Regions from separate parts of the Mesorhizobium sp. P3_A9 genome, predicted to be linked through region 2. Evidence: riboswitches for the same ligand, from Rfam matches in the RefSeq annotation. Region 2 holds a riboswitch; the other holds the start of a gene.
The links. Region 2 has a riboswitch for cobalamin ahead of AC1DX0_RS17415 (DUF1636 family protein). Riboswitches for the same ligand answer to the same signal wherever they lie in the genome.
Positions count from the first base shown of each region.

Region 1 (2,980 bases), on a different contig from region 2:
ATCTCGACTTTTCCGAACTGACGCCGCCACTGGTCTATTCCGTGGTGCTGATCTTTTTCGGACTGGGATCGGTGTTCGTCACGCTCAGCCTGCTGGCGGCGGTTTGCGGCTTTGTCACCTGGCGGTATCTGCCGAAGTCTTTGTGAAGGATCACGGCGAAAGCGCTGCGTGGCGCTCGCGCACCCAGTTGTGGAAACGGTGCAGGTCGTATTCCTCGGGCATGAGCACGCCGGCTTCGTGGCGCATCGAGCGCAGGCCCCTCTGGTTGACCTCGCAGATCGCCGCATCCTCTTCCAGCACCTGTGTGCCGAAGGCAACGATGTTGTCGATGTCGGTCGCGGCCAGCGCGTCGGGCGCGAACAGCCATTCGGCGACAAGCTCCGTCTGTTCGGGGCCGAGCGGCACCAGGCGCACGGTCCTGACATAATCGACATGACCGACGATGAACATCGAGGGCAGGCTGGTGGCGTAGGTCTGGCCGGCGGCACGTTCGGCTTGCGTCAACCCCGGGAAGACCGGCCCATGCGCCTGGCCATCGCGCGACCATGTCTCAGCGCCGGCGCGCAGGCCGCCAGAAAACTCCGGCGCGTCATTGTCGGCGTGGCGGGACCATTCGGGATCGTCGTGCCGGCTCATCAGGCCGCGGCCATAGATCGGCACCAGCCGCGACAGGTCCTTGTGCACCCCCGGACAGTGCAGGCACTCGTTGAAGTTTTCCCAAAAAATCTTCCAGTTGCAGTTCATCACCTTGCGCAGCACATGGCCCGAGACCAGCGTTTCCAACGGCCAGTTGCCGAGATTGCCGGAGGCGGGATCAAAGGATGCCTGCGCCGAGCCGGCGGCATCCTCCTGCAGATTGATGAACACGAAGCCGCGCCACACCGACAGCGCGACGCGATAGAGCGGGTGGTCGGCCTTGTCGAAGCCGGCCGGTAGCGATTTCGACGGCACGCGCACGAGGTCGCCGCGCAGCGAATAGGACCAGGCATGATAGGGGCAAGTGATCAGCCGTGCCTTCAGCCGGCCCTCGCTCTCCTGGCAAAGCTGCGAGCCGCGATGCCGGCAGGTGTTGTGGAAGGCGCGCAGCTCGCCGGTGTCGTCGCGCAGCACGAGGATGTCCTGCGTGCCGATGCGGAATCGGCGGAAGGCCAGCGGCTGGGCCAGATCGGCCTCGCGACAGACGAGCAGCCAGTTTTTGTACCAGATGGCATCAAGGTCCCGTTGATAGGCTGCCGCATCCCAATAGGCCGATGAGGGCAGCGTCGGTTCGGCCCGGGTCAGGCCGTTATAGGGATCGCGCTCGCTGGCATTGGGCTGCATAGCTGGGGGCTGCATCGCTGGCTTCCTGTGAGGACGCCAGCCGACACCCGGCCAGCATGATTGTCAATTGTCGTGCCCAGGACCACTGGACTTGTCGGCATGGCGCAATCGCGCTGATTGCCGGCGGAATTTGGTTTGCCGCGTGTCGTGATTTTCCCTATAGTCATACAGTCGTCGGTTCCGTTTTGGAGCCAAGAGGGAATGCGGTGCGGGCTCGTTTGTTGCCCAATGCCGTGGCTGCCCCCGCAACTGTGTGCGGTAGTCCTCTCCATATGCCACTGAAGATTCGTCTTCGGGAAGGTGGAGAAGGGCGCTGATCCGCGAGCCAGGAGACCTGCCGGCGACGGCAAAACTGACAGGCCCTCGGGTGGAGGGTGAAAGGACAAGATATGACTACTGCTTCCGTCTCCCTCGGCGCCTCCGTCTCCTCGCAGTCGCGCTTCATGCAGCTGGCACTTGCCGCGCTGCTCGGCACCTTCATCATCGGCTTTGTCGGCTTCTCGCATATCGATGCGGTCCACAATGCCGGTCATGACAACCGCCATTCGATGGCGTTTCCCTGCCACTGACGAGGATCTGACATCATGAATCTGTTTCGCAACGTCGTGTTCATCGCGGCGATCGCAGGGCTCGTGGCCGGCGTCGTCCTCGCCTGCATGCAGGCCTATGCCACCGTGCCGCTGATCCTCAAGGCGGAAGTCTACGAACAGGCCGAAGGCGGCCATAAGCATGAACACGCCGCGGCGCCGACTGATGCCGCCAGCGGCAACGCAATGAGCTCTGCCGCTCCTGCGGCATCGAACGCCATGAGCACTGCCGCRCCGGCRCCGGCCGARGCKGCSGCTCCGGCCGAAGACGARGGCTGGGCGCCGGCCGAYGGCTTCGAGCGCTTYGCCTTCARCGTCGTGTCCAATGTCGTCACCGGCATCGGCTTCGCGCTGATCCTGGTCGCGGTTTCGGAATTCGCCGGCGGCATCGGCAATTGGCGCCAGGGCGTGTTCTGGGGTCTGGCCGGCTTTGCCGTGTTCACACTGGCGCCTGGCCTCGGCCTGCCGCCGGAACTGCCGGCCATGCCGGCGGCCGACCTCACGCAGCGCCAGATATGGTGGGTGGCAACCGTGATAGCGACCGCCATCGGGCTCGGCCTGATCGCCTTCCGCAAGTCGCTGCCGCTGGCCATCCTTGGCGTAGCGCTGATCGTCGCTCCGCACATTGTCGGCGCGCCGCAGCCCGACAGCTTCGAAACACCGATCCCGGAAGGCCTGCACCACCAGTTCGTGGTGGCGGTGACGGTGACCAATCTGGTGTTCTGGCTGGTGCTTGGYGCTGTCGTCGGCGTGGTGCGCGGACGCTTCACSGGMACSGCRACYAGCCTGCGCGACAGCTTTGCCTGATCGCAGCAAGCTGACCTTCATCATCGGCGGTGCCTCGGGCAAGAGCGCGCACGCCGAAACCCTGGCGACGGCGTTGCCCTCGCCATGGGCCTATATCGCCACAGCTGAAGCCTATGACGACGAGATGCGTGAGCGCATCGCGCTGCACCGTTCACGGCGCGGCGAGGGCTGGACGACCATCGACGCACCGCTCGACCTCGCGGGCGCGCTGGCGGCGTTACCCGACAACCAACCGGTGCTTGTCGACTGCCTGACGCTGTGGCTGA
Region 1 is NZ_JBFUGJ010000163.1:5,945-8,924, reverse strand. Features, by position in the region: gene AC1DX0_RS20835 (MFS transporter) at 1-146, shown strand, start outside; gene AC1DX0_RS20830 (aromatic ring-hydroxylating oxygenase subunit alpha) at 151-1,320, opposite strand; cobalamin riboswitch at 1,479-1,676, shown strand; gene AC1DX0_RS20825 (CbtB domain-containing protein) at 1,710-1,889, shown strand; gene AC1DX0_RS20820 (CbtA family protein) at 1,905-2,714, shown strand; gene cobU (bifunctional adenosylcobinamide kinase/adenosylcobinamide-phosphate guanylyltransferase) at 2,707-2,980, shown strand, end outside.
Region 1: it holds a riboswitch for cobalamin, as region 2 does, so the genes downstream of both, AC1DX0_RS20825 (CbtB domain-containing protein) here and AC1DX0_RS17415 (DUF1636 family protein) in region 2, are expected to answer to the same signal.

Region 2 (3,080 bases):
TCGATGTCGTCCTCGACGGCGAGCCCGAGGCCGAGCAGCACCGAGGGGTCGACCTTGCCATACGACGTCGGCACGATCTTCACGGCTCGGGCGGAGTGTTCGCCAATGATGGCATTGGCGCGGGCCGAGCCGGCGGCGTCCATCAGGTCGCTCTTCGACAGGATGATCAGGTCGGCGCAGGCGATCTGGTCCTCGAACACCTCCTCGACCGGGTCGTCATGGTCGAGGCTGTCATCCCCGGCGCGCTGCGCCTGCAAGGCGTCCATGTCGTTGGCGACGCGGCCTTCGGCAAGCGCCGGGCCATCGACAACCGCAATGACGCCGTCGACGGTCACACGGCTCTTCACCGTCGGCCACTGGAAAGCCTGGACCAGCGGCTTGGGCAGAGCGAGGCCCGAGGTCTCGATCAGGATATGGTCGACCTTCGGCGTCAGCGACAGGATCTTGTCGAGCGCCGGCACGAAATCGTCGGCGACGGTGCAGCAGATGCAGCCATTGGCCAGTTCGACGATGTTTTCTTCCGGGCACGTGTCGATGCCGCAGCCTTTCAAAATCTCGCCGTCGATACCGATATCGCCGAACTCGTTGACGATGATGGCGATGCGCTTGCCGCCGGCGTTTTCCAGGAGATGGCGGACCAGCGTCGTCTTGCCGGCGCCAAGGAAGCCGGTGACGACAGTGCAGGGAACACGGGAGACGGAAGCGGTCATGGTTAGTCCTTCAGCATGTCGAGGGGTGGAATGCGGGCCACGAGGCCGCGCTTGAGCGAATCGGGCCGGCCGCGCCATGGGATGAGGCCGTCCGTTGACGTGGCGAAGAGCTTTGCGCCGGTGACGAGGTCGGCGCCACTGGTCAGGGTCAGGTCGCCAAACACATAGCTCCAGCAGCCGTCGCGCAGGATGGCGGCGCTGAGCCGACGCTTGCAATTGCCGAGGCATTCGACCGTGCGCACGCGGATATGGTCGTCAGACGCTGCACGGCGCGTGTCCTCAGCCAAAAGTTCGCCGGCACGCGGATGGGCATCCGAGCCGGTCTCATCGCGGCAGGAGGCGCAGACAATGATGGTGACGCCGGCCAAAGCATCACTGTTGGCGGACGGAATATCCGCTGTGCCAGCCGAAAAACTGCTGTTCTGGTCCAAAAACCGGGCTCCTTGCCCGGAAACCCGCCGGGCGATCGGATTCTTCTGTCGCAGACGGCAGGTCTCCTGGCTCGCGAGTCATCGCCTTCGGTAGCCGCCTTCCCGGGAACCTCCCAGTGGCTTTCGGCCTTGGCTCTTCGCTTACAGTTGCGGGGACAGCCGCGGATTTGAGATCGAAATCCCGCACCGCATTCCCTCTTAGCCCTTGCCGTTGCGGGCAAGGGACCGTCTGAACCGGATTTAGGCTTTTGCGGGTAGCGGTGTCAACGCGAGCTTACGACACCGCCATGTCGGCCAGCGCCGGCCCCAAATCGCCGGCCGGCGTCACTTCCATGCGCTCGAGCCCGAGCCAGCCCTGCATCTGCTTCAGTTCCTCGAAGAGTTCTGCCGCTGTTTCAGGCGGTGCGCCGGGCTCGGAGTAGGCGGCATGGACGCGCAGGACGCTGGCCGGCCGGTCTGCCTTGAGGTCGACGCGTGCCACGATCCGGTCGCCGAGCAGGAAGGGCAGGACGTAGTAGCCGTATTGCCGCTTTTCGGCCGGTGTGTAGATCTCGATGCGGTAGTGGAAATCGAACAGCCGCTCCGAGCGCGACCGCTCGAAGACAACAGGATCGAACGGCGCCAGCAAGGCGCGGGCCTCGATTTTTCGGGGCAAACGGGCGTCCCTGTGAAGGTAAGCCGGCTTGTCCCAGCCTTCGACACGCACCGGCACCAACTCGCCGGTCTCGACCAGTTCCTCCAGCCGCCCCTTCATGTCGGCTGGCGACAGCCGGAAATAGTCGCGCAGGTCGCTTGATGTCGCGATGCCGTGGGCGCGGGCGGAAATGCGCAGCAATTCGCGATGCGCGTCCTCGGCGGCCGGCACCGGCAGATCGAGGATCGCCTGCGGCAGCACGCGCTCCGGCAGGTCGTAGAAGCGTTCGAAGCCACGGCGGTGCGCCGTCGTAATGCGCCCGGCCCAGAACAGCCATTCGAAGGCGTGCTTGGCATGGCTCCAGCCCCACCAGCCGCCCGAGCCCTTCTGACCTTCGAGTGCTGAAGCAGCGATCGGGCCGCGCTCGGCGACCGCGCGGTAGATCTCTTCTATATAGGCGGCGTGCTCGCGGCCCCATTTGGCCAATCCCAGATACATTTCGTCGCCTTGCTCGGCGCGCTGCATGCGCCAACGCATCAGCGGATAGGTCTCGACCGGCAGGAACGACGCCTCATGCGCCCAGTATTCGAAGACCGTGCGCTTGCGCGTCACCGCAGCATTGTCGAGCAGAGCGAGCGGGTAGGGGCCAAGGCGCGAATAGAGCGGCATATAATGCGCGCGCACCACCGCGCTGACGGAATCGATCTGCAGCAGGCCGGTGCGGGAGAGCACACGGGCGAAGTGGCGGCGGTCGGGTGTGCCATTTGGGCGCGGATCAAGAAACCCTTGAGCGGCGAGCGCGATGCGCCGGGCGGTGGCGAGCGAGATCTTTTCCTTCATTCGGCGGACTCTGAGGGCTTGTTGAACCGAGGTTCTGACGGGTGATTCCAGCTCATGCTAGCAGGGTTTTGGCGGCAACCCTGTCAGGAGAGAAAAGTGGAGTAAAAAGTGAAGGAAATCAAACAAGAGCGGATCGGACCAGTTTCTTCGGATATGCCGTCCAGCACTGCGTTTTGAACAAGGTTTGACTTGCTTCGCTGGAAGTGCTGCGCTAACCCTCGCCGCGTTGCAGCATAGGCCCCTTAAAACGGTTCAGCGGTTAAACTGTCACGCTTCCGCATTAAGGTCCGGTGCTGTAATCAAAGTGGATTGGCGCCAACGGAAACCGCTGCATGAACGCACTCCTCAGTTCGTACCTGCCCATCGTCCTGTTCATCGGCGTGGCACTGGTCGTCGGCCTGGCGCTGCTGGCCGCACCGTTCCTGGTGGCTTACCGCAATCCCGATCCCGAAAAGCTTTCCGCGT
Region 2 is NZ_JBFUGJ010000116.1:11,761-14,840, reverse strand. Features, by position in the region: gene cobW (cobalamin biosynthesis protein CobW) at 1-710, opposite strand, end outside; gene AC1DX0_RS17415 (DUF1636 family protein) at 713-1,141, opposite strand; cobalamin riboswitch at 1,181-1,386, opposite strand; gene AC1DX0_RS17410 (winged helix-turn-helix domain-containing protein) at 1,416-2,615, opposite strand; gene AC1DX0_RS17405 (NADH-quinone oxidoreductase subunit A) at 2,948-3,080, shown strand, end outside.